Regions from separate parts of the Pantoea sp. S-LA4 genome, predicted to be linked through region 2. Evidence: predicted binding sites of a transcription regulator. Region 2 holds the regulator's gene; each other region holds the start of a gene.

Region 1 (7,314 bases), on a different contig from region 2:
CATTGCGGTCTTTCTGGATGCCTTTATCGGCGGCCCGCTGACCGGTGCCAGCATGAATCCTGCCCGAAGTTTCGGCCCGGCCTTCGCCATGGGATACTGGGATAACCAGTGGCTGTACTGGTGTGCTCCGCTGTGCGGCGGTCTGGCAGCCGTCTTCTGTTGTCATTTCATCATGCAGGATCCCAAAACCGTTTCCGTGGAATCACGCTGATACTCTGGATGCCTCCGCTCAGCGGAGGCATGTTCAGTAACAGACCGCACGGCTTCTTCGTTCATAAATCAGAACATCGCGCCATACGCCATGCATTTCCCCTACCTTTTCCCGGCATCCCACTTCCCTGAATCCCTGGCTAAGATGCAGGGCAATGCTTGCCTGATTTTCCGGGAATATGCCGGCCAGCAGGGTCCAGAACCCGGCTTTTTCTGATCCCCTGACGAGTTCCGTGAGCAGTGCTTTGCCCACTCCGGAACCCTGATAGCCGGAACCGACATAAATGCTCAGCTCAGCAACGCCGCGGTATGCATTCCGGCGGGAATAGGGAGATAATGCAGCCCATCCCGCCACATTGTTCTCAACACAGGCAACATAACGGCATTCCCTGAGATGACCGCTATCCCATTCCTGCCATTCCGGTGGTGCCATCTGGAAAGTGGCATTGCCGGTAGCAATCCCCTCTTGATAAATCTCCCTGACTGCATTCCAGTCTTCATCGTTCATCTTTCTTATGCTGACTTTTGCCATATTAACTTTTCCGTATATGAGTTTATAGTTAGCAGCTGACAGAAATGGCGCCTGTCACGGATTTTGGAGGCGAACCGGGCAGCGTAACCGGACAGTGATCCTCCCCCTTTCGTATTACTTAAACCGCACCTCTACTCTGGCCGATTCATATGCATATATCTATATATATAATTGCTAATCTTTATCCTTACAGTCACACTATCTCCGGCCTGAACAGGAGTTAATATGCCACTGCTTCTCCCCCTTATGCTTTTCCAGGCTCTTGCTGACGAAACCCGTCTGGCTCTGGTCCTTTTGCTACGTGAAAAAGGCGAACTTTGCGTCTGTGATCTCTCCGCTATTCTGCAGAAATCCCAGCCGAAAACGTCCCGTCATCTTGCCCTTCTGAAAAAAAAGGGCATCCTGCATGACCGGCGCGAGGGGAAGTGGATCCATTATCGTCTTTCCCCGCATATGCCGGCCTGGGCGGCAGCCGTTATTGAGCAGGCTTACCTTTGTCAGCGGGATGCGCTTCTGCAGATGACCCGTCAGGCTGAACGGAATAACGCAACCACCAAGGGAAAATCTGCCTGCATCTAAAAATTTTGCCCTTACACATTCGATCTATCGAATGTGATTGCTATTGCATGACATCGTTTTTAACCGATTTTGTCTTTCAAAGGAGAGGATATGTTTCTGGCGGGTGCGATATTCGTCCTGACCCTGATACTGGTGATCTGGCAGCCGAAAGGACTCAGTATTGGCTGGAGTGCCGTTATCGGCGCCGCGCTGGCGCTGCTGACCGGCGTGGTACACATCGGGGATATTCCGGTGGTCTGGCAGATTGTCTGGAACGCCACGGCCACGTTTATTGCGGTCATCATTATCAGCCTGCTGCTCGATGAGTCAGGCTTTTTTGAGTGGGCCGCGCTGCACGTCTCCCGCTGGGGTGGCGGTAAAGGCAGGCTGCTTTTCACGTATATCGTTCTGCTGGGTGCGGCGGTGGCGGCTCTGTTCGCCAATGACGGGGCGGCGCTCATTCTGACACCGATCGTTATCGCTATGTTGCTGGCGCTGGGCTTCAGCCCCGGTGCCACGCTGGCGTTTGTGATGGCGGCAGGCTTTATCGCCGACACTTCCAGCCTGCCGCTCATCGTATCGAACCTGGTCAACATCGTCACGGCGGACTTTTTTAAGCTGGGTTTCAGCGAATATGCCTCGGTGATGGTGCCGGTGAATATCGCCTCCGTGGCCGCCACGCTTGTCATGCTGCACCTGTTTTTCCGCAGGGACATCCCGGCTACCTACGACCTGGCGAAACTGAAGGCGCCGCGTGAGGCCATTCGCGATGCGCGCACCTTCAGAACCGGCTGGATTGTTCTCATCCTGCTACTGGTCGGCTTCTTTGCTCTTGAACCCCTCGGCGTACCGGTCAGCCTGGTGGCAGCGGTGGCGGCGTTTATTCTCTGGCTTGTAGCCCGGAAAGGCCATGTTATTGATACAGGAAAGGTACTAAAAGGTGCACCCTGGCAGATTGTTATTTTCTCGCTGGGCATGTACCTGGTGGTATACGGACTGCGCAATGCCGGGCTGACTGATTACCTTTCTGCCGCCCTGAACCGGTTTGCCGAGCATGGCGTCTGGGGCGCAACGCTCGGCACCGGCTTTCTGACAGCGACGCTTTCCTCGGTGATGAACAACATGCCTACCGTGCTGGTTGGGGCGCTTTCGATTGAAGGCAGCACCGCGCAGGGCGTGGTGAAGGAGGCGATGATTTACGCCAACATCATCGGCTGCGACCTCGGTCCGAAAATCACCCCCATCGGCAGCCTTGCTACCCTGCTGTGGCTGCACGTTCTGGCACAGAAAAACATTACCGTCAGCTGGGGCTACTACTTCCGTGTGGGCATCGTGATGACCCTGCCGGTGCTGTTTGTGACGCTGGCCGCACTGGCCCTGCGCCTGTCTGTTTAACCTAAACCCCGGCGCTGCGCCTGCGCAGCGCCTTTACGGAGTACCGCTTATGACTGACATTACCATTTACCACAATCCGGCCTGCGGGACGTCCCGCAATACCCTGGCACTTATCCGCAACAGCGGCACCGAGCCCACGGTGATTCTGTATCTGGAAACTCCGCCGTCGCGCGATGAGCTGAAAAAGCTTATTGCGGATATGGAGATCAGCGTGCGCGCCCTGCTGCGTAAAAATACCGAACCTTACGAGCAGCTCGGCCTGGCAGAGGACCGGTTCAGCGATGACGAACTGCTCGATGCCATGCTGGCTCAGCCGATCCTCATTAATCGACCGGTTGTGGTTACGCCGCTCGGAACGAAGCTGTGTCGCCCCTCAGAAATGGTTCTGGACATACTGCCGGACCCACAGAAGGGAGCGTTTACCAAAGAGGACGGCGAAGCCGTCATTGATGAGCACGGAAACCGCGTCAGCCACTGATGTTTCCCTTGGCTGCGGGCATAGCAAATGTGAAAAAGCCGGCAGATGCCGGCTTTTTTATATGCTGCGCTGGTTTACACGCTCAGAGAGCTGCGCGGCACTCTCTTTCCTTTCGCTGTAGCGGTCGGTGAGATAATCAATGCGACCGCGCGTCAACAGAGTGAACTTCATCAGTTCCTCCATTACGTCCACTATACGGTCATAATACGGAGAAGGCTTCATGCGGCCGGCCTCATCAAACTCGGCCCAGGCTTTTGCCACGGATGACTGGTTCGGGATAGTGATCATCCGCATCCAGCGCCCGAGAATACGCATCTGGTTTACGGCGTTGAACGACTGTGAGCCGCCGCTGACCTGCATTACCGCAAGGGTTTTCCCCTGCGAGGGCCGGACCGCCCCGGACGTCAGCGGAATCCAGTCAATCTGCGTCTTCATGATGCCGGTCATGGCACCGTGACGCTCTGGCGAGCACCAGACCATCCCTTCTGACCAGAGCACCAGCTCGCGCAGCTCTGCGACCTTCGGATGCGTCTCAGGTGCATCATCCGGCAGCGGCAGGCCAGACGGATTGAATATCTTCACCTCCGCTCCCATGGCCGTTAGAAGCCGGGCGGCCTCTTCCGTGGTGAGTCGGCTGTAAGAGCGCTCCCGCAGCGAGCCGTAGAGCATCAGTATGCGGGGCGGATGCGCCACCTCTTCGGCCTTTAATTTTTCTTCCGTCAGCGGTGCATCCAGGAGCGTCAGATCGATATTGTTCAGGGTATCATTGAAGTTATTCACAATAGAGTCTCTTTATGAGTAATCGTGGCCGACAGGCTGCAGCAGCTGCCAGCGGCGCAGCACTCTTCCGTCAGAAAGGCCATCAGCTGCTCAAGCTGCGCATAGCAGGGCCTGCAGAACAGGGTACGGCTCTGCCGTTCCTGGCTTATGAGGCCAGCTGACATCAGCGCAGAAAGGTGATGACTTAGCGTGGAGGCCGGAATAGCCAGTCTTTTCTGGATGTCACCCACGGGCAGTCCTTCAGGCCCGACTTTCACCAGTTCACGGTAAATTCCCAGTCGCGTCACGTGTCCCAATTCCCTGAGAGCAGCCGCAGCATTTTGTATGTCCACATCATCACCAAATCTATATTTCTAGAATAATGGAAATATAATTTAAAGCGGACGGAATGGTCAAGCCTCTTCCCGCCATAAAAGTGCTGCGCTCAAAAAGAAAGCCTTTTATACCCTGTTGATCCGGCTGCAGTGGCAGAGCATATAAAAAGGCCATGGCTCAGCATTTCGGTAAAATTTCAGCGCTCTGACAACAGCTTTAGCCATAACCGTTTCGCTTCCGCTTGCCAGAAATCCCAGGCTCAATAATACTGTTCATATAACCAGTATAATTTAAAGGGGGATTTTTATGCGCTTTACATTTTTTTTCCTAATCCGTACACGGCAGCACGTCCGGGACGCCGCGTTATGAAAGCGGTCAGTTACGCTCAGGGCCTGACGCTGTTATGGCCGCCGATTTTTACCCCAACGGTAAAGGTGCCGCTGTACGCAGATCCCTGCTCAGCTGGTTTTCCCTCCCCTGCTCAGGATTATGTAGAGAAAGAGCTGGACCTGAATGAGCTCTGTATTCGCAGACGGGCGTCCACATTCTTCGTACGGGCCAGTGGCAACAGCATGCAGGAGCTGGGGCTTTATGACGGTGATGTTATGGTGGTCGATCGCGCGGAGCCACCCACGCACGGCGACATCGTCATCGCTGAGGTTGGAGGTGAATTCACAGTTAAGCGCCTGCAGCTGATCCCACGGGTGGCACTGCTGCCCATGAACCCTGCTTACGCCGCCATCTATCCGGAAGAGCTCCAGCTGCTCGGCGTTGTCACCTGGTTCTTTAACAGTACCCGTGCACGTCGGAGATAATTATGCCCATGTTCGGACTGGCTGACGTCAACTCTTTCTATGCCAGCTGTGAGACGCTTTTCCGCCCGGACCTGCGTGGCAGGCCGGTAGTCGTACTTAGTAATAACGATGGCTGCGTTATTGCGCGCTCTGCTGGCGCAAAAGCCCTGGGCATAAAAATGGGTGCACCGTGGTTCCAGATAAAAACACAGCACTATCCGGAAAAGGTACACGTGTTCAGCTCAAACTATGCGCTTTATCACAGCCTCAGCCAGAGAGTAATGACCGCGCTTGAGGACATAACACCACGCGTCGAACAGTACAGCATTGATGAGATGTTTCTGGATCTTACCGGTATTAACGGCTGTGAGGACTTCGAAGCTTTTGGTCGTCGCCTGCGCGCGCATGTATTTACCACAACGGGTCTTACCGTCGGTGTCGGCATGGGGCCCACTAAAACGCTGGCAAAATCAGCCCAGTGGGCGAGTAAGGAGTGGAAGCAGTTTCGCGGCGTGCTGGCGCTGACGCCGGGTAATCCGAAACGTACCGAAACTCTGCTGGCTAACCAGCCCGTTGAGGAAATATGGGGTGTGGGACGGCGTATCGGTAGGCGACTCAGCCTGATGGGCATCGAAACCGCCCTGCAGCTGTCACGCGCGCGTCCAAAGTTCATTCGCGATAACTTTTCCGTGGTACTGGAACGCACCGTACGCGAGCTGAACGGTGAGTCATGTATTCCGCTGGAAGAACTGCCGCCGGCAAAACAGCAGATAGTCTGCAGTCGCAGCTTCGGGGAGCGCATTACAACAAAAACAGCCATGCAGCAGGCGCTGTGTCAGTACGCTGCACGCGCAGCGGAAAAGCTGCGAGGGGAACGTCAGTACTGCCGCAACATCGGCGTGTTTATCCGGACGTCGCCACACGCCAGCGGTGAGGTGTTTTACGGAAACAGCGCCGGAGAGAAGCTGACACTACCAACACAGGATACGCGGGACATCATTGAGTCTGCGATGCGGTCGCTCAATTGTATCTGGCTTGAGGGTCGCAGATACATGAAAGCAGGCATAATGCTTGATAACTTTACGCCGAACGGCGTAAGCCAGCTAAATCTGTTTGACGATAATCGGCCACGGGCTAACAGCGCACAGCTGATGAAGGTACTGGACGGCATTAATCAGTCAGGACTGGGAAATGTGTGGTTTGCCGGACAGGGAATTAACACTGAGTGGAAAATGAAGCGTGAAATGCTCAGCCCTGCCTGGACCACGCGCTGGTCAGACATTCCTAAAGCACGCGTGCTCTGAGACGGTTATTAATTAAGCTGTTGAAACTCTATTCCACATAAATCACAGCATGTCTCAGCGCGTCATGACCGCGCTGGAAGAGATAACCCCCCGCGTTGAGCAGTATTCCATTGATGAGATGTTCCTGGACCTGACTGGCATTGATTTCTGCGAAGACTTTGAACATTTTGGCCGACGCCTGCGCGTGCACGTGATGGCTACGACGGGCCTTACTGTCGGCGTTGGGATGGGGCCGACAAAAACTCTGGCCAAATCGGCGCAGTGGGCCAGCAAAGAGTGGCCACAGTTCCGCGGTGTATTGGCGCTGACGCCGGGTAATCCTAAGCGTACCGCAACCCTGCTGGCAAACCAGCCCGTGGAGGAAATCTGGGGCGTTGGCCGGCGCATCGGTAAGCGACTTAATCTGATGGGTATTGAAAACGCCCTGCAGCTGTCGCGCGCTCACCCTGCCCTTATCCGTAAAAACTTCAGCGTCGTGCTGGAGCGTACTGTCCGGGAACTTAACGGAGAGTCCTGTATCCCACTTGAAGAGTTTGTGCCTGCGAAACAGCAGATTGTCTGCAGCCGGTCCTTTGGCGAGAGAATTACAGCGAAGGTGCTGATGCAGGAGGCGCTGTGTCAGTACGCAACCCGGGCTGCGGAGAAGCTCAGAAAGGAACGGCAGTTCTGCCGGCGCATCAGCGTCTTTATCCGCACCTCACCGCATGCGCAGGGTGAGATATTTTATGGTAACAGCGCCGGTGAGAGTCTCACAATTCCTACCCAGGACACACGGGACGTGATTGAAGTTGCCATGCGATCTCTTGATCGCATCTGGCTTGAAGGGCGACGTTACATGAAGGCAGGGATAATGCTCGACGACTTTACGCCTAACGGCGTCAGTCAGCTGAATCTGTTCGATGAAAATAAGCCACGTGCCAACAGTGCGCAGCTGATGAAGGTTCTTGA
Region 2 (7,314 bases):
ACGATTTCATGTCCATCCTGCGCCAGCTGACGCACTTTTTCGCCGCCGTTAACGTTGATGCCCTGATAGAGACGGCTCCAGAGCCAGCCCATCACGCGATCCGTCACGCGGATCGCTTCATAGGAGAAGTTCGCCGCAATCTCTTCCATCATCTCAACCGCATTCTGCTGCGCTTTTTCATGGGAGATTTTTTTGCTGCGGGCTTCATCTTCGACGGCTTTTTCAATCGCTTTGGACTGCAACAGGCGATTAAACAGATCCTGACGTGCCGGTAAACGCGGGCCAACCGCCGCCAGACGCTGACGGGCAAAGTGAATGCGCGCCACCCGGGCCAGTTTCTGGGCGATCGATTTGTCGGTGCCGTGCTCGGTCGCCATGCGGCGCAGCGAAACGGTCGGCGAGAAACGGACAAAACTGTCGCGTCCGTGCCAGATCACCGCAAAGAACTTTTGCACGCCGTTCAGTACCCGCAGGTGCGGTGCATCTTCGCCCTGAACCTCACGGCCTGGCGCACGACCAAACATCACCGTCACCGGCAGCATCTGGATATCCAGTTTGGGGTTATTGCGATGCAGGTCGAGATAATCGTGAAAAATCTTCACCGATTCGACGCTGGGCACAAAATAGGGGAAGACGCGCGGGCCATCGTGGATAAAAACGTGGCGCGGCAGCAGTGAACCATCAATCTCCAGCGGAGAGAGCGGGTCGGGCAGATGATGCCGCAGGCACTGCGCACGTAAAGTCAGTAAGTCGGCCTTCGAATCGTAAGGCAGAACGTACATAATGGGCCGGGTCGGGTCCAGACCATGTTCAGAAACGGGATCGGCCGGAATGGCCTTACTCTTTACCAAAAACGACAGTGGTAAATTCAGTAATTTGTAATAAAGTTTACGCCAACCTGACATAGACAACATGAAGCCTCTTGTTAGCAAAGCGCCGCAAGCATACCAGAAAGCGCAGCGAAGATCTGTGGTGGTGCCAATTGCACGCAGCCCAGACATTGACGTCAATCCGATGAAAGGGTTCCACCAATATGGCAAATAATGCCACCGGTCTTGTAAGAATTGTGAAAGCCGCAGGTTACTCATGGCAGGGCCTGCGTGCCGCCTGGCAGCATGAAGCGGCTTTTCGGCAGGAAGCGCTGGCCGCGCTGGTCGCCATTATTGTGGCCTGCTGGCTGGATGTCGATATCGTCTCGCGCATCCTGATGATCGGCGCTGTGGTGCTGGTAGTCATCGTTGAAATCCTCAATAGCGCCATCGAGGCGGTTGTGGATCGTATCGGTCAGGAGCGCCATCCGTTAGCCGGTCGGGCAAAAGATATGGGCTCGGCAGCGGTGCTGATCAGTATCTTACTGGCACTGTTTGTCTGGATCGCGCTGCTCTGGACACATTTGCGATAACCCTTCCACAACGCGCCATCTGGCGCGTTTTTGCCTGAGAATCGGTTTCCATTTCGCCAATACCTGTATATACTCACAGCGACTGTATAAACAACCAGGGGGCGGGATGAAAGCATTAACCAGCAGGCAGCAGCAGGTCTATGACCTGATTCGCGACCATATTACTCAAACGGGCATGCCGCCTACGCGTGCAGAAATTGCCGCGCAGCTGGGTTTCCGCTCGCCGAATGCGGCAGAAGAGCATCTTAAAGCGCTGGCACGTAAAGGGGTGATTGAGATTGTCTCTGGCGCCTCGCGCGGTATCCGTCTGTTAATGGAAGAAGAGGCCTCTGAAGGTCTGCCGTTAATTGGCCGGGTCGCTGCCGGTGAGCCGATCATGGCGCAGGAACATATCGAAACTCATTACAAAGTCGATCCGGGCCTGTTCAAACCCTCTGCCGACTTCCTGCTGCGCGTCAGCGGAATGTCGATGAAAGATATCGGGATTATGGATGGCGACCTGCTCGCGGTGCATAAAACCCAGGATGTCCGTAACGGCCAGGTTGTCGTGGCCCGCATTGATGATGAAGTGACGGTGAAACGCTGGAAAAAGCAGGGCGCTATCGTGCATCTCCTGCCGGAAAACAGCGACTTTGATCCGATCGTCGTCGATACGCGCGCGCAGTCACTGACCGTTGAAGGTCTGGCGGTGGGTGTGGTTCGCAACGGCGAGTGGCTCTGAGCCTGATATAACCGCGCATTCGTAGCGTCTGATGCTATTCTGTCGGCCCTAATTTTGTCGCTGCAGCTCCCCTCTCTGCAGCGCTGAGCACGGAACTGCGAATGCGTTTTTTAACGGCTACCGACAAAAAACTCTGGCGGCTCGCGCTGCCGATGATCCTTTCTAACATCACCGTACCCTTACTGGGTGTGGTCGATACCGCTGTCATTGGTCATCTCGACAGCCCGGTCTATCTTGGCGGGGTGGCGGTCGGGACGACAGTCACCAGTTTCCTCTTCATGCTGTTGCTGTTCCTGCGAATGAGTACCACTGGCCTGACGGCGCAGGCATTCGGCGCGGGCGATAAAACGGCACTGGCACGCGCGCTGACCCAGCCTTTAATCATTGCGCTGCTGGCTGGCGTGCTGTTCATCTGTCTGCGTACCCCCATCACCCGCCTGGCGACCTCTCTGATTGGCGGCGATCCCAAGGTTCTGCAACAGGCGACGCTGTTTATTCAGATCCGCTGGCTGAGTGCGCCTGCCACGCTGGCAAACCTGGTGATCCTTGGCTGGCTGCTCGGTGTGCAGTATGCGCGGGCACCGGTCATCCTGCTGGTGGTCGGTAATCTGGTCAATATTGTGCTCGATCTGTGGCTGGTGATGGGGCTGCACTGGGGCGTGGCGGGAGCGGCAACCGCGACCGCACTGGCAGAGTACATCACGCTGGCCGTCGGTGCGGTAATGGTCTGGCGGGTGTTGAAACTGCGCGGCATCACTACGGCAATACTGAAGCAGAGCTGGCGCGGTGATATTCAGCGCCTGCTGCGGCTTAATCGCGACATCATGCTGCGTTCGTTACTGCTGCAGCTCTGTTTTGCCTCACTGACCGTACTGGGCGCGCGCATCGGTCCGCAGGTGGTGGCAGTCAACGCGGTGCTGTTGATGTTTATCACCTTTACCGCCTACGCGCTTGACGGTTTCGCCTATGCGGTGGAAGCCTTTGCCGGCGAAGCACACGGCGCAAAAGATGGCAGCAAATTGCTGCGCGTCTGGCATGCCGCCTGCCGCCAGGCGGTGGTAGTGGCAATCGGTTTTTCGCTGCTCTATGCACTCTGCGGCCCGCACATCGTTGCGCTGCTGACCTCCCTTGAACCGCTGCAACAGGCCGCCGATCGCTATCTGATATGGCAGGTTATTCTGCCGCTGATTGGCGTCTGGTGTTATCTGCTGGATGGCATGTTTATTGGCGCGACCCGTGGCCGGGAGATGCGTAACAGCATGATGATGGCGGCACTCGGCTACTTCCTGACGCTGCTCAGCGTCCCGATACTGGGCAACCACGGATTGTGGCTGGCGGTAACGGTTTTCCTGGCGCTGCGCGGCGTGTCGCTGTGGCTGATCTGGCGTAAACACTGGCAGCAGAACAGCTGGTTCGACGCCTGATAGCGGGCGGCTTTAGCCGGTTCGCTACAGATTATTCTGTATTATTCCGGCAACTCTAAAGTCTTCTACTACAATTAACCGTAAGCAGCGCAGTAAACCAGCGCTTTATATCGTCATTTTGTTTTCTTTCAAGATAAATGATGCAACCAAAGGATGACATAGAGGTCTGCCATGAATAAAGATCAAGCGAGCGGCAACTGGAAGCAGTTTAAAGGCAACGTGAAAGAGAAATGGGGCAAGCTGACCGACGATGACATGCAGGTTATTGAAGGCAAGCGCGATCAGCTGGTCGGAAAAATTCAGGAACGTTATGGCTATGCAAAAGAAGATGCAGAGCGCGAAGTAACGGACTGGGAAGGTCAGAACAAAGATTACCGTTGGTAATCACGCAGATTTACGGATAAAGCTCCTACCCGCCGGTACGGCTCATACCGGCAACCGCACAAGGATGTGCACATTACCCGCGTTTTCCCCGCTTTTTACCCTCACTCTGATGATCGTGCTCGCAACTTTCATGGTGCGTGCAGGCTTCCACTGCAACACAACTCTCACATAATCCATGTGCTTCAATCACGCTGTGACGCAGGGCAAATTGTGCCTCGCCAGCCAGTGTCGCGATGATCTTTTCGACGCCCTGTGCCTGTTTCTCAGTTACAGCGGCACAGCGGTCACATACCAGCATCACCGACGTGTGGGCCGGCGCATCGAAATGGTGACACATAACATAGCTATTATTGGACTCTACCCGGTGGATAAAGCCCTGTTCCAGCAGAAAATCGAGCGCCCGATAAACGGTGGGCGGCTTGGCCTGCGGTTCGCTGACCCGGAGTTGATCCAGCAGGTCATAGGCACTAATTGAACCTGGCTGCTCAGCCATTAATCGCAACACTTCCGCCCGTTGCGACGTCAGACGCACACCGCGCTGCAGGCACAGTTTTTCCGCCTGGGTCATTATTTGCTGTGACGTCATGTTTGACATGAAAGTTCTCCGCTGGATAAGTGATGTTATTTTATCACACAAAATTTAGCCGCGCAGAGGTTGGTTGCCGGGCGGATCAGCACGCCTTTTTGCGCGTAAAAACAGTAGCAAAGAGGAGTAGGGTATCGCGATGGCGCGTTATCGGGGATAAATCAGATCCACATGATGACGGCACGCAACGCGCCGTTTAGCGCTTTTGCTTTGCATCTCACGGAGTTAAGAAGTAATGTTCAGAAAGACTTAAGAAATGTCTGGTATTATTTTAATTTTTACCCTGTATTTTGAATAAAAATTATGACTTTCTGATTGGAAAACCTCCAATCCTTCGAATTAAGGCACTGTTTCCTTTGAATTCACAGCAATAACGCGTTAGCCAACGTTCACAATAGGGTTAACAAACTATTCAGTCGTTGAATGTTTCAACGGCAATTTCTCAGGTGATGGCAGGCAAATGGTGAAAAAATCCGCTCAACGCTCAGCGCTGGTGTACACCGCTGTATTGAATGCGCTTTTCCTTTCTTCTTCCGCCATGGCGGCGGGAACCTGGTATGATGCACGTAATGACGCCATGGGCGGTACCGGCGTCGCATCTTCTCTTTATGGCTCCGCGGTACTGGCCAACCCGGCTTTAATGACGCGAGCCAAACCCGATGATAGCGTCAGTATTATTTTCCCTTCAGCCGGTATTCAGGTTACCGATAAAGATCACCTGATCGACAAAGTGGATGACATCACCGATACCGTTGATCGTTACCGCGATGTGATCGGCAACCTGACCTTTGCCGATTATCTGCGTGGCTATCCTGAAGTGCGCGCCGCCTCAGGCGACGTCGCCAACAAGTTAAACGATCTGCGCGGCAACAAAGCAGACGGCAGTGCCGGGGTGGCGCTGGCGGTCACTGTTCCCAATGAGACGCTGCCTTTTGCCTTTATTACCAAAGCCTATGGCTCGGCACACGTGCGTGCCAACGTCGTCCAGAGCGATATCGATTATCTGCGCGGCGTGGCTAACGGCACGGTGCTCCCACGTCCGGGCGACCAGAACAACCTGCGTTCCAGCGCCAACGGTTTAGCGGCGCTGGTCACCGATTACGGTGTTGCGGTGGCGCATGAATTTACCATTGCCGGTCAGCCGGTGTCGGTGGGCGTCACGCCGAAGTTGCAGAAAACCTGGCTCTATAACTACACCGCCAGCATCTACAACTACGACAAAAGTGACATCAACAATAGCCAGTATCGCAGCTCGGACACCGGCTTTAACGTCGATGCCGGCCTGGCAACCACCTTTGCTGAAAACTGGACGCTGGGTATCACCGGACAAAACCTGGTTTCCCGCGATCTGCAGACCAAAGAGGTTAACGGCTTCCGCGATACTTACCAGATCCGTCCGCTGGTCACTACCGGTCTGGCCTGGGATAAAGGGCCGTTTACCGTTACCGGTGATGTTGACCTGACCGAAACCAAACGTTTTAAAACTCAGGATAACAGCCAGTATGCCGCGGTCGGTGCGGAATATCGGGTGCTCGACTGGTTACAGTTACGGGCCGGTTATCGCGCCGATATGCGTTCAAATGATGAGAACGTCGCGACCGCTGGTTTTGGCCTGTCACCGTTTAACAAGGCGGTCCATCTGGACCTGGCTGGCTCGGTGGGCGCTAACAATACCTGGGGCGCGATGATGCAGCTCGGCTTCAATTTCTGATCCTCTTTTAGCTGCGGTTCCGGGGCGGGCGATGCACTATCGCCCGCCCTTGTGTTATCCTTGCACAGAATTCCATCACTCTTAGATACCGGATTGCCTGCGCTTCATGGATACATTTTCTTCGCAACGTTTCTCGATTGCCCCGATGCTCGACTGGACCGATCGCCACTGCCGCTATTTTCATCGCCAGCTTACCGGCGATACGCTGCTCTATACCGAAATGGTCACCACCGGCGCGATCATTCATGGTAAAGGCGATTACCTGGCCTACAGCGAGGATGAACATCCGGTTGCTTTGCAGCTCGGTGGCAGCGATCCCGCCGCGCTGGCGCACTGCGCGAAGCTGGCTGAACAGCGCGGCTATGATGAAGTGAATCTCAACGTCGGCTGTCCCTCTGACCGGGTACAGAATGGCCGCTTCGGCGCCTGCCTGATGGCGGAAGCCGATCTGGTGGCTGACGCCATCAAGGCGATGCGCGATGTGGTATCGATTCCGGTGACGGTGAAAACGCGTATCGGGATTGATGAGCAGGATAGCTATGCGTTCCTGACCGATTTTGTCGGCACGGTAGCCGAACGCGGCGGATGCGAAACTTTTATCATCCATGCGCGTAAAGCCTGGCTGTCGGGCCTGAGCCCGAAAGAGAACCGCGAAATTCCGCCGCTGGATTATCCACGCGTCTATCAGCTGAAACGGGATTTTCCGCACCTGACGCTGGCAATTAACGGCGGCGTGAAAACGCTGGAAGAAGCGCAGACTCACCTGCAGCATCTGGATGGCGTAATGATGGGCCGCGAAGCCTATCAGAATCCCGGCATTCTGGCGCAGGTAGATCAGCAACTGTTTGGTCGCCAGCATCCGGCGGCCGATCCGGTGGCGGTGGTTCGCGCCATGTATCCTTACATTGAAGCTGAACTGGCGAAGGGCACTTACCTGGGCCATGTGACCCGTCATATGCTCGGTCTGTTCCAGGGGATTCCTGGCGCTCGCCAGTGGCGACGCTATCTCAGTGAAAATGCCCACAAACCGGGCGCGGATGTGCGCGTACTGGAAGCTGCGCTGGCGCTGGTCGCGGATAAAATCCC
Region 3 (7,314 bases), 920 kb from region 2:
CGCGGGTTTTCAGGTAATCCATAATGAACTCCGCGGCGGAGAAGGCACTGCCGCGGTGCGCGCTGGTGACGCCCACCAGCACAATTTCATCGCCGGGAAACAGTTCCCCGGTGCGATGGATCACCGTGACGCGTTGCAGTGGCCAGCGCTGGCGGGCCGCATCCACAATCTCCTGCAGCGCTTTTTCGGTCATGCCGGGATAGTGTTCCAGCGTTAACGCCGCGACGTCGTCGCCGAGATTGTGGTTACGCACTTTGCCGGTGAAGGTCACCACTGCGCCATCTTCGTCACAGGCCGCCAGCCAGCGATACGCTTCTGCCATATCAAAAGGTGCCGGGCCGACGCGAATCCGGGTTTCCATCTTAACCTCCGGTTACAGGCGGGAAAAAGGCCACTTCATCCCCGTCGCTTAGCGCATGACTCATCGGTACCAGCGTCTGGTTCACCGCTGCCAGCAGCTTGCCGGACTCAAGCGCTAACGCCCAGCGATCGCCCTGCTGCGCCAGCGCCGCGCGCAGTGCAGCCACATCCGGGTAGGTGTCGGCAATCTCCAGCGATGCGGTACCGATCAGCTCACGCACCTGAGCAAAAAACAGCACCTTAATCACTGGACACCGCCTGAAAATCACCGCTTTTGCCGCCGCTTTTGCTGATTAAGCGCAGCTGGTCAATAACCATATCTTTCTGAACCGCTTTGCACATGTCGTAGATGGTCAGGGCCGCCACCGAGGCAGCCGTCAGCGCCTCCATCTCAACGCCGGTTTTGCCGGTCAGGCGGCAGAGCGAGGTGATGCGTACCCGGCTGTGTTCCGGTTCGGCCACCAGGTTGACTTCCACTTTGCTCAGCATCAGCGGATGGCAGAGCGGGATCAGTTCCCAGGTACGTTTAGCCGCCTGAATACCGGCGATGCGCGCCGTGGCGAACACATCCCCTTTGTGATGGCTGCCATCGATAATCATCTGCAGCGTATCAGAGTGCATCAGCACCAGCGCTTCCGCCCGGGCTTCGCGCACGGTTTCCGCTTTGGCGGAGACATCCACCATATGCGCTTCGCCCGCGGCATTAATGTGTGTGAGTTGCGACATACTTACCGTTTTTTCAGATGTGAGACAAAATTGCAGGGACGGGTGCGCGCATCCAGCTGGTCAGCGATGATCCGCTCCCAGGCGCTGCGGCAGGCACTGGTCGAGCCTGGCACCGCAAAAATTAAGGTCTGATTTGCCATTCCGGCAATGGCGCGCGACTGCAGCGTCGAGCCGCCGATTTCTTCATAGGAGATCATCCGGAACAGCTCGCCAAATCCGTCAATCTCGCGGTCGAACAGCGGCAGTAGCGCTTCCGGCGTGCTGTTTTTCAGGTTGAAGCCGGTGCCGCCATTAATGATCACCACCTGCACGTCGTCACTGGCGATCCAGCGCGATACGGTGGCGCGAATGCGGTAAAGATTATCCGGCACGATGGCATGATCGACCACCTCGTGACCCGCCTCAAGGGCGGCGCTGCGCAGATAGTCGCCCGAGCTATCCTCGCTGGCGTCGCGGCGATCTGACACCGTCATCACCGCAATCTGTACCGCCTGAAATTCGCTGGCTGCTTTGCCCATAACGCCTCCTGAAATTAACCGCCAATGTAAGAGAGATTCTGCGTGATGCCGGTGTTGCCCTGATGGAGAAAATGGGTCTGCTTTTTCTGCCCAAGGCTGCTGGCGATGCGTGCCTGCAGTTCCGCCTGCTGATCGTCAGAGGCCAGCAGATCGCGCAGCGGCACACCACCGTCGCCAAACAGGCAGAGGTGCAGGTTGCCCTGGGCCGAAACCCGCAGCCGGTTGCAGCTGGCACAAAAATCTTTGGCGTAAGGCATAATCAGGCCAATCTCACCGACATAATCGGGATGGTAAAAGACCTGAGCCGGGCCGTCGCTGCGGCCGCTTTCACGCCGCTGCCAGCCCTGCGCAATCAGCTGGTCACGGATCACCATGCCGGAAACGTGCTGATCGCGGAACAGCGTACCGCCGTCGCCGGTTTCCATCAGTTCAATGAAGCGCAGCTGAATCGGACGGGTACGGATCCAGTCGAGGAAGGTTGCCAGGTTGCGGCTATTGAGATCGCGCATCAGCACGCTGTTGACTTTTACCTGGTGAAAACCGGCATCAAAGGCGGCGTCGATGCCCGCCATCACCTGATGGAATTTATCCTGGCCGGTGATAGCGTGAAACTGACGGGCATCGAGGCTATCGACGCTGACGTTGAGCGCGGTTAAGCCCGCCTCACGCCACTGCTTCACGTCGCGCGCCAGCCGGTAACCGTTGGTAGTGACGGCGATATGGCGAATCGACTGGTTTTCACGCACCGCGGCAATGATGTCGGTAAAGTCGCGACGCAGTGACGGTTCGCCGCCGGTGAGCCGCACTTTTTCCGTGCCGGCAGCGGCGAAAGCCCGCGTGACGCGACGGATTTCATCCAGAGAGAGAAAGCTTTTGTTGCGAATGCCGTGCGGCTTGTAGCCGTCAGGCAGACAGTAGGTACAGCGGAAGTTACACACATCCGTGACCGACAGGCGCAGGTAATAGAACTTACGCGCGTATGCATCAGTAAATTGTGACACCAGAACACCTTTCCAGATTGGGAGATGCAGTCATTTCTTCCTGCACCCTGGTAGCTCAATGGCTACGGCCTGACTCCCCTATCCGCAGACGTAGGCAATCAGGCTGGAGTGTACGCTGACCCGTTGATCAGCGCGGTTAACAGGATGGTAGCGTGAATTTCGCTACTCTTCCATTCGCCGTTTTCGTTATATATTCTGATACATATCGAATTTTCACCGCATTTTCGCGACAGGATACGTTAAAATGCGCTTCAGATTTTGACGCAAGTCATCCGCGCGGGTTTAGCGTTTAGAGCGACGCCACGCGACAGGCTATTAAGGAGAAGTATGAATCGCACACTGGCCGATCTTGATCGCGTGGTGGCACTCGGCGGCGGACACGGTTTAGGCCGCGTGATGTCTGCGCTGTCGCCGCTCGGCTCGCGTCTCACCGGCATCGTTACCACCACCGACAACGGCGGTTCAACCGGCCGTATTCGCCGCTCAGAAGGCGGCATCGCCTGGGGCGATATGCGTAACTGCCTTAACCAGCTGATCGCCGAACCGAGCGTGGCTTCAGCGATGTTTGAATATCGCTTTGCCGGTAACGGTGAACTGGCCGGACATAACCTCGGTAATCTGATGCTGAAAGCGCTGGATCACCTGAGCGTGCGCCCGCTGGAAGCGATCAACATCATTCGTAATCTGCTCAAGGTCGATGCGTTTTTGATTCCGATGTCGGAGCAACCGGTCGATCTGGTGGCGCTCGACGTGGAAGGCAACATGGTTTACGGCGAAACGGCGATTGATGAGATGAAGCAGCCGCCGCAGGAGATGATGCTGCATCCCAACGTGCAGCCGACCCGGGAAGCGCTGGATGCCATTGGCGAAGCGGATTTAATTCTGATCGGACCAGGCAGTTTTTACACCAGCCTGATGCCGATTCTGCTGATGGAAGAGATGGCGCAGGCGCTGCGTCGCACGCCCGCCACCATGGTATTTATCGGCAATCTGGGTCGTGAACTCAGCCCGGCGGCAGCCAGCCTGACGGTGGCCGACAAGCTGGCGATGATGGAGCGCTACATTGGCAAACGGGTGATCGACGCGATTGTGGTCAGCCCTTCCGCCGATATCAGTCAGGTCGATAACCGGCTGATTGTCCGCGAGCCGCTGGAAGCCGCCGATATCAAATATCGTCACGACCGCCAGCTGCTGCGGGTCGCGCTGGAGCACGCCATTCAGGGCTTTAACTGAGTTACGAGGTGGCGATAAACAACGTGCGCAGTTCATGCAGCTGATCGCGCACGCTGGCGGCCTGTTCGAACTCCAGGTTCTGCGCATGTTGCTGCATCTGCCCTTCCAGCTCGTGGATCTTTTTCTGCAGGGCCTGCGGCGACAGCGCCAGATAATCCGCTTCCGCCTCGGCGGCACCGCGTCGTGCCGGTTTCGCTTTGCCCCGGGTTTTCACCACGTTGTTGCCCAGTTCCAGAATATCCGTGATCTTTTTATTCAGGCCCTGCGGCACAATGCCGTTCTCTTCGTTGTACTGCTGCTGTTTCTCGCGACGCCGTTCGGTCTCTTCAATCGCCCGCGCCATTGACGGGGTAATTTTGTCGCCATACAGAATGGCTTTGCCGTTGATGTTACGCGCCGCACGACCAATGGTCTGAATCAGCGAGCGCTCGGAACGCAGGAAGCCCTCTTTATCCGCATCCAGAATCGCCACCAGCGACACTTCCGGCATATCCAGCCCCTCACGCAGTAAGTTAATGCCCACCAGCACATCAAACTCACCCAGGCGTAAATCGCGGATAATCTCCATCCGTTCCACGGTGTCGATGTCAGAGTGCAAATAACGCACCTTCTCGCCGTGCTCTTCCAGATATTCGGTCAGATCTTCCGCCATGCGCTTGGTCAGCACCGTCACCAGCACGCGTTCGTTGATCGCCACCCGCTGACGGATTTCCGACAGCAGATCGTCGACCTGGGTCGCCACCGGACGCACTTCGAGGATGGGGTCGAGCAGTCCGGTTGGACGCACCACCTGATCGATCACTTCGTCGCCCGATTTTTCCAGCTCATATTTGCCCGGCGTAGCCGACACATAGATAGTCTGCGGGGCCAGCGCCTCAAACTCTTCAAACTTCATCGGACGGTTATCCAGCGCCGACGGCAGGCGGAAACCGTACTCCACCAGCGTCTCTTTACGCGCCCGGTCGCCTTTATACATGCCGCCGATTTGCGGAATGGTAACGTGCGATTCATCCACCACCAGCAGGCCGTCGGCCGGCAGGTAGTCAAACAGCGTCGGTGGGGCTTCGCCGGGTCCGCGTCCTGAGAGATAGCGTGAATAGTTTTCGATGCCGGAGCAGTAGCCCAGCTCACTCATCATCTCCAGATCGAACTGGGTACGCTGGGTAATACGCTGCTCTTCCAGCAGCTTATTATTTTCCAGCAGCACTTTGCGGCGATCCGCCAGCTCCACTTTAATATCTTCCATCGCCTGAATAATGCGCTCACGCGGCGTCACGTAGTGCGTTTTCGGGTAGATGGTAAAGCGCGGCACCACCGAATCGATCTGGCCGGTCAGCGGGTCAAACAACGACAGGCGCTCTACCTCTTCATCGAACAGCTCGACGCGCAGGGCGATATCGTCTGATTCCGCCGGGAAGATATCAATCACCTCACCACGCACCCGGAAAGTCCCGCGCTGGAACGCCTGATCGTTACGGGTATATTGCAGTTCCGACAAGCGACGCAGGATGCTGCGCTGGTCGATGATCATGCCGCGGGTTAAGTGCAGCATCATTTTCAGATAGAGATCGGGATCGCCCAGACCGTAGATCGCCGACACCGAGGCGACCACAATCACGTCGCGCCGCTCCAGCAATGCTTTGGTGGCTGACAGACGCATCTGTTCAATGTGTTCGTTAACCGAGGCATCCTTTTCGATAAAGGTGTCGGAACTGGGCACATAGGCTTCCGGCTGATAGTAGTCGTAGTAAGAGACGAAAAACTCGACCGCGTTGTCCGGGAAAAACTCCTTCATTTCACCGTACAGCTGAGCCGCCAGCGTCTTGTTCGGCGCCAGAACCATGGTTGGACGGTTGAGATCGGCAATCACGTTGGCCACGGTGAAGGTTTTTCCCGAGCCGGTTACGCCTAATAACGTCTGGTGGGCCAGTCCATCTTCCAGACCCTCTTTTAGACGACGAATCGCCTCGGGCTGATCGCCGGAAGGTTTGAAAGCGGAATTTAATTTAAAGGCTTTACTCATGAATGCAGTTCCTGCTGAAGAAGTCGGCGGGCAGGCACCTATTTTACTCTGCTATGGTGATTTTGCCAGAAATTAATACTGGATATAAAAACAGTGTTGAGGCAGAGTAAGGGTCCCGGCTGGCGTACTTTTTGGTCACCGGTTGCCGCTGGCTTTAGCCCGGCGGTTGTTGCGCAAGGTTATCCCCAGGCGGAGATCGGATTTAACATTTGTCAATAGAGCGTCATAAAATTACAGTTCAGTGAACTGACAGATAAATCGCAGGCTTGTTTTTTAATAAGTAATTGATTTAATTATACTATGTCGAAAAGCCCAGATTCTCGACATTATGTAACCAGGCCGCGTATTTCCTCGCTTCCAACCTGTTTTCATTACCTAATGCACAAGGTTATCCACAGGAATGGTGGATAAGTGATGGCAGCCCCGCCGCCATCGGCTGTGTATAATTTTTCCCTGCCGCCTGGGTTTGCTGAAAATAATTTTTTTTCCGCTAAATTTCTCCACCGCCGCTGACAAATTGTTCTGCTTTTTTTAACTGACCCGGACTCTCTGCTGCTGATTTGCCCCGCCAGCCCGCCATTCTTAATCAGAATCGTTGCCTCATCTTCGCACGGCTGCACCAGAAACTCCGCCCGCTGGCACTGTGAAAGTGCAGCCCGGTTATCACCCGCAGAAATTGATAAGCATTCCTCATCTTTTCCCGGCGCGCAGCCGCGCTGGCCGCTGAAAAAAAGCACACCGCTGAATCTGGCCTGGGAATTGCAAGATTGAATGGCGTCAACGCGCATCGCGCGCACTGTGCTGCAGTGGTGAGATGACCATTGCTGATACCTTGTTTGCCAGACGACACAGAGCGGAAGCATTCAGGCTAATGATCGGAAAGGAGAGTGTCAGATGCTGAGTTTACGTTCGGTAAATCAATTTTACGGTCAAAATCATATCCTGTGGGACGTGGATCTCGATCTGTCGCCTGGCACCTGCACCGGCGTTCTTGGCCGGCCAGGCATGGGGAAAACCACCCTGGTCAACTGCATTATGGGCCGGCTGCCGATCAACAGCGGATCGATCTCATGGAAAGAAGATGGTTCACCGCCCGCCGACCTGCTGCTGCAGCCAGCTGAACAGCGGGCGCAGATGGGAATTGGCTATGTGCCACAGGGACGCCATATTTTTACCCAGATGAGCGTGGAAGATAATTTGCTGATCGCCCTGCTGGCCGGTGCCAGTCAGGCCGACCGCCACCGCGCCATTCCCGAAATGGTGTTTGACCTGTTTCCGGCGCTCTATTCGCTACGCCAGCAGCGCAGCGGCGATCTGCCGATCGATCAGCAGCAGCAGCTGGCCCTGGCGCGCGCGCTGGTGCTGCAGCCAAAACTGCTGATTCTTGATGAGCCCACCGACGGCATGTCGCCGTGGCTGGAAGAGGAGATGGGGAATCTGATTCGCCGACTGA
Region 4 (7,314 bases), 560 kb from region 2:
GGCTCTCCGGTATCCGCACTACCCGCTATCGCGTGCTGGCCTATGTGATCGCCTCGCTGCTGGCCGGACTGGGCGGCATTCTGCTCGCCTCGCGTATCGGCTCATCGCAGGTTAACGCCGGCGGCGGCTATCTGATGGACGCGGTGGCGGCAGCGTGGATCGGCTTCTCGCTGGCGGGATCGGGCAAACCGAATGCGCTCGGCACGCTGGTCGGTGCGGTGATCCTCGGAGTGCTGCAGAACGGGCTGGTGATGCTCTCCGTCCCCTACTACGCCATGGACATTATTAAAGGACTGGTGCTGGCTCTGGCACTGGCCATGACCTATATTCAGCGCCGCTAAGGCGCATTACCCGGAGTTGATAATAATGCAAAAAATAACGCTCTCGCTGCTGGCACTGAGCCTGCTGAACGCCAGCGCCGCTTTCGCGGATACCGTCACCCCGGTACCGGCTGCCATCGCCAGCCATGACGGCCCGATCCGCATCGCGGTGATCCGTAACCTCGGTTCTGACGATAACACCACCCAGTTTGTCGCCGGTGCCATTCAGCAGGGTCGGCAGCTGGGCTTTAAGGTCAGCACCTTTCTGAGCAACGGCGACGATGCGCGTTTCCAGGATTTCGTTAACCAGGCGATCAGCCAGAAGTATGACGGTATCGTGCTGTCGCACGGCAAAGCGCCTTACGCCAGCGGCCTGGTCAAACGCATCGCCGACGCGGGCATTAAAGTGTCGGTGTTTGATACCCCGGTTGATAGCCCGATTGACGGTGTCACCGTCACCGCGCAGGATGACGCCTCTCTGGCGCAGCTGTCGCTGGGTCAGTTAATTAAAGATTTCAACGGCAAAGCCAATATCGTCAAACTGTGGGTCGCCGGTTTCCCGCCTATGGAACGCCGTCAGGTGGTGTACGAGAAACTGCTGAAGGAGAATCCAGGCATTCATCAGCTGGAGTCGATTGGCGCCGTCTCCACCGATGTTCAGGGCGATACCGCCAACAAGATTGGCGCCATTCTGGCTAAATACCCGAAAGGCAAAATCGATGCGATCTGGGGCGCGTGGGATGCGTTCAGCCAGGGCGCCTATAAAGCGCTACAGGAGAATGGCCGTACCGAGATCAAGCTCTACAGCATTGATGTCTCGAACCAGGATCTGCAACTGATGCGTGAGAAGAACAGCCCGTGGGTCCAGACCGTGGCAGTAGACCCGAAAACCATCGGCGCGGTGAACATGCGTCTGGTAGCGAAAAAGATTGCCGGTGAAGCGACGCCAGCCACGTATCAGTTTAAGGCGGCGTCGATCTCTCAGCAGCAGCTCAACAGCCAGCCCGGCGCGGTGAACGTTGCCTCGCTGAATAAAATCGTGCCCGGCTGGGGCGGTAATGATGATTTCGTCGCGCCGTGGTTTGCCACGCTGGCGGCGAAATATAAAAAGTAATCGGATGTCAGCCTTACCAGTCGGTGAGGCTGACGGTTACAACCCCAGCAGCAGCTGCCGTTCCAGCTGCGGATCGAGCAGGGTGACGTGCAGCCCCACCAGCCTGACGCCCCGTCCGGCCCGGCGCTCATCCCAGGTTTTTCTGGCAATCGCGATCATGTCCTCTTTATTCAGCACCGGCCAGATATGCTCCTGGGTGGTCTGCTGAAAGTCGCTGAACTTGAGTTTCACCCCCTGACGCGCGACCTGCTTATCGGGTCGGATCTGGCCCAGCCGGCGATCCAGCTCGGCGTAGAGAAAATCGATGATCTCCAGGCAGGCGTCCCAGTCGTTAATGTCTTCTGCCAGCGTACGCTCCACGCCGAGTGATTTACGTTCCCGCTCAACCACCACGTCACGCTCGTCGATGCCGTTGCTGCGCTCCCACAGCACCCGACCAAATTTACCAAAGCGCTTCAGCAGCTGGGCTAAATCTGCCTTCTGGACATCACCGCAGGTGACCAGCCCCATCTCTTCCAGCTTTTTTGCCGAGACCTTGCCGACGCCAGGGATTTTTGCCAGCGGCAGCGTCAGTAAAAATCCGGACATCTCCGCCGGCGTGATAACAAACTGCCCGTCCGGCTTATTCAGGTCGGAGGCGATTTTTGCCAGGAATTTAATCGGGGCGATACCGGCCGAGGCGGTGAGCCGGGTCTCACGCAGGATGGTGGCGCGAATATCCTGGGCGATCAGGGTGGCGGAGCCGTGACAGTGTGGACTGTCTGTCACATCCAGATAGGCTTCATCCAGCGACAGCGGTTCAATCAGCGGTGTGTAGCGCGAGAAGATCTCGCGGATCTGCGCCGAGGCTTCTTTATAGGCGTCAAAGCGTCCGGGCAGCAGCCGCAGATGGGGACATAACTTCAGCGCCATCCCGGTCGGCATGGCGCTGCGCACGCCATATTTTCGCGCCGGATAGTTAGCGGTACTGATGACGCCGCGACGTTCGCGGCTGCCACCAATGGCAATCGGGATGTCACGCAACAGGGGATTATCGCGCATCTCCACCGCAGCATAGAAGCAGTCCATATCGACATGAATGATTTTACGCATACCCCCTCCAGCACTGGATAAGTATACAGTTGGCGAAGGTAACTGCAATATTTGTCGCGACCGGCATTAAAGTTTACAAATTTCTGGCCGTATTCTGTTCAGGAAATTGCGAATTTCTGGCGTGCTGTCTTGCTAAAAAAACAGACAGTGTTTAATGTTGCGCTGCGGTAGCGGATAGTTCCGATAATGCAAGCAGAGACGCACGATGGCGTCATTGTTCTCTTCACCTCAAGGTACACACAGCATGGGCAAAATCGCACTCCTGTTTGCGATGATTTTACTGCCAGCCCTCAGCATGGCAATGACCCCCGAACCCGCGCAGCAAGCGGCACCGGTCAGTAAAGAATTAAAGAAACAGTTACTCGGCACGCCGGTCTATATTCAGATTTTCAAGGAAGAGCGTACCCTCGAACTGTACGGCAAAATTGGTAACGAATACCGCCTGCTGGATACCTACCGCATCTGTAATTTTTCTGGTGGCCTCGGCCCGAAACGTCGTGAAGGCGATTTCAAAAGCCCGGAAGGATTTTATAACGTCAGGCTGAACCAGCTGAAACCGGATAGCCGATTTTATCGCGCGATCAACATCGGCTTTCCGAATCAGTACGATCGCAATCAGGGCTACAGCGGTAACTACCTGATGATCCATGGCGACTGCAAATCGATTGGCTGCTACGCGATGACTAACGCCTATATGGATGAGATTTTTACTTATGTGAATGCGGCGCTGCGTAACGGCCAGCAGGATATCAGCATCAGTATCTATCCGTTCCGCATGACCGACAGCAATATGCAGCGTCACCGTTACTCCACCTACGCCAGTTTCTGGCAGCAGTTGCAGCCGGGTTACGCTTATTTTGCGAAGTATCACCAGCCGCCGACGGTGAATGTCACCAGCGGTAAGTATGTGATGAACAGCAGCCCGGTCGTGACCAATCCCGATGCTGCTTCACGCTCATTCCTGGCGCTCTCCAAGGCAGAATAACGCCCACTCACCTGGCACAATCCGCTGCCAGGTTTCATTGGCCGTCAGCGGCTGCGTGGCAATCACCGTCACCACGTCGTGCGGCGTGGTGTGCTGCTGGAAATCAACTTCGACATCCTGATCGAGCAGCTGCGCGCGGCCAAACGGCGCGCGCCGGGTGATCCAGAACAGGTTGGTGGAGCAGAAAGCCATCAGATAACGCCCATCCGACAGCAGCATGTTAAACACCCCTTTCTGCCGCAGGCTGCCCGCCAGCTCGCCGATAAAGCGAAACACCGCGGGCCAGTTGCCCGGCGTGCGCGGATAACGCGTCGCCAGCTGATGCAGAATCCAGCAGAACGCTTTCTCGCTGTCGGTCTCACCGACCGGGCGAAAGGTGCCGGTCTCAAGCTGACGGTAGCCTTTTAACTGTCCGTTATGGGCATAAGTCCAGTTGCGGCCCCACAATTCGCGGGTAAACGGATGGGTATTTTCCAGCGAGACCTGACCACGATTCGCCTGGCGGATGTGCGCCACCACCGAATGCGATTTGATCGGATACTCCTGCACCAGCCGCGCTATCGGTGAGTTGAAGCTCGGCAGCGGATCTTTAAAGGTACGACAGCCCTTATCTTCGTAAAAGGTAATGCCCCAGCCATCTTTATGTGGGCCGGTTCCGCCACCACGCTGCACCAGGCCGGTAAAGCTGAAACAGATATCCGTGGGAACATTGGCGCTCATCCCGAGCAATTCGCACATAGCCACCGCCTTAGAGTCAGACGCCTCTCGCCAGGCGAGAGGCTAACGAGTTACTTCACCATCTCTTTTTCAATCAGCAGCATCAGGATATGGATCACTTTAATGTGGATCTCCTGAATGCGATCGGCATAGCCAAAGTGCGGCACCCGGATTTCAATATCGGCACTGCCCGCCATCTTACCGCCATCTTTGCCGGTCAGGGTGATCACTTTCATCCCCTGCGCCCGTGCCGCCTCAATCGCCTTGATAATGTTGGCAGAGTTACCGGAGGTGGAGAGCCCCAGCAGCACGTCGCCCGGACGGCCTACCGCTTCAATGTAGCGTGAGAATACATAATCGTAGCCGAAGTCATTACTGACGCAGGAGAGATGGCTGACGTCTGAAATGGCGATCGCCGGATAGCCAGGACGATTTTCACGATAGCGGCCGGTCAGCTCTTCAGCAAAATGCATCGCGTCGCAGTGCGACCCACCGTTGCCGCAGGAGAGCACCTTGCCGCCCGCCTTAAAGCTGTCTGCCAGCAGCACCGCAGCACGCTGGATCGCATGGATATTGGCGTCATCGCTAAGGAATTTATTTAGCGTATCAGCGGCTTCGTTAAGCTCAGAGCGGATGATGTCCTGGTACATAGGCGTGTCCTTTTTTAGGAGAGGTTAATCGCAGCAAGTTTAACGGAATGGCCGGGCAGCGCAAAGCATCACGCCATCCCCACCCGACTGCCGCTGGCATTATCTCTGCACAGCCGGAAGCGAAACGGGTCGAAAAATTGATTTTGTGAGTCAGGTTGTAATTGCGATGTAAACGAATTGATAAAAACAGCCAACTATTCTAAACCTCTATGCATAACAGGTCAGACCTCTTACTTCTTATGGAGTGGTTCATTATGATGGTTGTTTCGATACTTGCCACGGTGGTGCTGATTGGCGCCCTGTTCTATCACCGCCTGTCATTGCGGCTGAGCAGCCTGATTCTGCTGCTGTGGACCGCAGCGATGGCGGCCGCACACCTCTGGACGCCGTGGCTGCTGCTGCCGCTGGCAATTATTCTGCTGCCGTTTAACCTGCCGTCGCTGCGCCGCAACCTGTTCTCAAAACCGATGCTGCAGCGTTTTCAGCAGGTGATGCCGCCGATGTCACGCACCGAGAAAGAGGCGATCGATGCCGGTACCACCTGGTGGGAAGGCGATCTGTTTCAGGGCAAACCGGACTGGCAGAAGCTGCACAACTATCCGCAGCCTCGACTGACGCCAGATGAGCAGGCCTTCCTGGATGGTCCGGTTGAAGAAGCGTGCCGGATGGCGAATGATTTCCAGATTACCCATGAATTGGCCGATCTGCCGCCGGAACTGTGGGCTTATCTGAAACAGCATCGCTTCTTCGCCATGATCATCAAAAAAGAGTATGGCGGGCTGGAGTTTTCCGCCTACGCTCAGGCGCGCGTGTTGCAGAAACTGGCGGGCGTATCGGGCATTCTGGCGATTACCGTTGGCGTACCGAACTCACTCGGTCCGGGCGAACTGCTGCAGCACTACGGTACTGAAAAACAGAAAAACCACTATTTACCGCGTCTGGCGCGAGGTGAAGAGATCCCCTGCTTCGCCCTGACCAGCCCGGAAGCGGGCTCGGATGCCGGTGCGATTCCCGATACCGGCGTGGTCTGCATGGGTGAATGGCAGGGTCAGCAGGTGCTGGGTATGCGGCTGACCTGGAACAAACGCTACATTACGCTGGCACCGATCGCCACCGTGCTGGGGCTGGCATTTAAACTCTCCGATCCCGACCATCTGCTCAGCGACAACGCCAGTCCGGGCATTACCTGCGCGCTGATCCCGACTAACACCCCCGGTGTCGAGATCGGTCATCGTCACTTCCCGCTGAACGTGCCGTTCCAGAACGGTCCGACGCGCGGCAAGGATATTTTCGTGCCGATCGATTACATTATCGGCGGACCGGAAATGGCCGGACAGGGCTGGCGTATGCTGGTTGAATGTCTGTCAGTGGGTCGCGGCATCACTCTGCCATCCAACTCGACCGGCAGCCTGAAAAGCGCGGCGCTGGCGATTGGGGCCTATGCCCATATCCGCCGTCAGTTCAGACTGTCGATCGGTAAAATGGAAGGGATTGAAGAGCCGCTGGCGCGTATCGCCGGTAACGCCTACGTGATGGATGCGGCGGCGACGCTGATCACCGCGGGCATTATGCAGGGCGAAAAACCGGCGGTGCTGTCGGCGATTGTGAAATATCACTGCACCCATCGTGGTCAGCGGGCGATCATCGACGCGATGGATATTGCCGGGGGTAAAGGCATTATGCTCGGCAACAGCAACTTCCTGGCACGCACCTATCAGGGTGCACCGATCGCCATTACCGTTGAAGGGGCCAACATCTTAACCCGCAGCATGATCATCTTCGGTCAGGGCGCTATTCGTTGCCATCCTTATATTCTGCAGGAAATGGCGGCCGCGGCGAGTAACGACGTTAATGCCTTTGATCGGGCGCTGTTCAGCCATATCGGCCACGTCGGCAGTAATCAGGTACGCAGCCTGTGGCTCGGCTTAACTGGCGGACGCACCAGCGCGACCCCAACCCGCGATGCCACGCGCCGCTATTATCAGCAGCTCAACCGCATCAGCGCTAACCTCGCGTTGCTGTCGGATGTCTCAATGGCGGTGCTGGGCGGCAGCCTGAAACGCCGTGAACGCATTTCGGCGCGACTGGGTGATGTTCTGAGCCAGCTCTATCTGGCCTCTGCCACCCTGAAACGCTATGACGACGAAGGCCGCAATGAAGCGGACCTGCCGCTGGTGCACTGGGGCGTTCAGGATGCGCTGCATCAGGCGGAAGTGGCGATCGATGACCTGCTGCGCAACTTCCCTAACCGGATGGTGGCAGGCGCATTACGGCTGGTGATTTTTGCCGGTGGCCACCACTGCCCGGCCCCGTCCGATCGTCTGGATCATCAGCTGGCAAAAATACTGCAGCTGCCGTCTGCCACCCGTACCCGTCTGGGACGCGGACAGTATCTGGCGTCGGTGGAAAATAATCCGGCCGGTCAGCTGGAACAGG

The links. Region 2 encodes LexA, which represses DNA repair genes until DNA is damaged. Its sites were predicted from a motif close to TNCTGTATGTACATACAGNA; they were not measured.
Region 1: the regulator LexA is predicted to act here: its motif matches at 4,535-4,554, upstream of umuD (translesion error-prone DNA polymerase V autoproteolytic subunit).
Region 3: the regulator LexA is predicted to act here: its motif matches at 5,938-5,957, upstream of uvrB (excinuclease ABC subunit UvrB).
Region 4: the regulator LexA is predicted to act here: its motif matches at 2,538-2,557, upstream of dinB (DNA polymerase IV).

What each region holds. Positions count from the first base shown of each region.
Region 1 is NZ_JBTLRC010000001.1:93,517-100,830, forward strand. It holds gene ACX3P5_RS00545 (MIP/aquaporin family protein) at 1-211, shown strand, start outside; gene ACX3P5_RS00550 (GNAT family N-acetyltransferase) at 245-742, opposite strand; gene ACX3P5_RS00555 (metalloregulator ArsR/SmtB family transcription factor) at 968-1,321, shown strand; gene ACX3P5_RS00560 (arsenic transporter) at 1,412-2,695, shown strand; gene arsC (glutaredoxin-dependent arsenate reductase) at 2,745-3,173, shown strand; gene arsH (arsenical resistance protein ArsH) at 3,231-3,953, opposite strand; gene ACX3P5_RS00575 (ArsR/SmtB family transcription factor) at 3,950-4,285, opposite strand; gene umuD (translesion error-prone DNA polymerase V autoproteolytic subunit) at 4,634-5,083, shown strand; gene umuC (translesion error-prone DNA polymerase V subunit UmuC) at 5,092-6,366, shown strand; partial or broken gene umuC (translesion error-prone DNA polymerase V subunit UmuC) at 6,410-7,314, shown strand, end outside.
Region 2 is NZ_JBTLRC010000002.1:37,952-45,265, forward strand. It holds gene plsB (glycerol-3-phosphate 1-O-acyltransferase PlsB) at 1-905, opposite strand, end outside; gene ACX3P5_RS01075 (diacylglycerol kinase) at 1,034-1,402, shown strand; gene lexA (transcriptional repressor LexA) at 1,509-2,123, shown strand; gene dinF (MATE family efflux transporter DinF) at 2,225-3,547, shown strand; gene ACX3P5_RS01090 (CsbD family protein) at 3,719-3,931, shown strand; gene zur (zinc uptake transcriptional repressor Zur) at 4,005-4,526, opposite strand; gene ACX3P5_RS01100 (conjugal transfer protein TraF) at 4,978-6,228, shown strand; gene dusA (tRNA dihydrouridine(20/20a) synthase DusA) at 6,335-7,314, shown strand, end outside.
Region 3 is NZ_JBTLRC010000002.1:953,416-960,729, reverse strand. It holds gene moaE (molybdopterin synthase catalytic subunit MoaE) at 1-361, opposite strand, end outside; gene moaD (molybdopterin synthase sulfur carrier subunit) at 363-608, opposite strand; gene moaC (cyclic pyranopterin monophosphate synthase MoaC) at 601-1,086, opposite strand; gene moaB (molybdenum cofactor biosynthesis protein B) at 1,089-1,604, opposite strand; gene moaA (GTP 3',8-cyclase MoaA) at 1,619-2,605, opposite strand; molybdenum cofactor riboswitch at 2,595-2,728, opposite strand; gene ACX3P5_RS05390 (gluconeogenesis factor YvcK family protein) at 2,933-3,838, shown strand; gene uvrB (excinuclease ABC subunit UvrB) at 3,840-5,861, opposite strand; gene ACX3P5_RS05380 (hypothetical protein) at 6,233-6,649, opposite strand; gene ACX3P5_RS05375 (ABC transporter ATP-binding protein) at 6,756-7,314, shown strand, end outside.
Region 4 is NZ_JBTLRC010000002.1:601,246-608,559, reverse strand. It holds gene ACX3P5_RS03605 (ABC transporter permease) at 1-341, shown strand, start outside; gene ACX3P5_RS03600 (sugar ABC transporter substrate-binding protein) at 367-1,434, shown strand; gene dinB (DNA polymerase IV) at 1,471-2,526, opposite strand; gene dpaA (peptidoglycan meso-diaminopimelic acid protein amidase) at 2,771-3,511, shown strand; gene ACX3P5_RS03585 (class II glutamine amidotransferase) at 3,482-4,249, opposite strand; gene lpcA (D-sedoheptulose 7-phosphate isomerase) at 4,300-4,878, opposite strand; gene fadE (acyl-CoA dehydrogenase FadE) at 5,133-7,314, shown strand, end outside.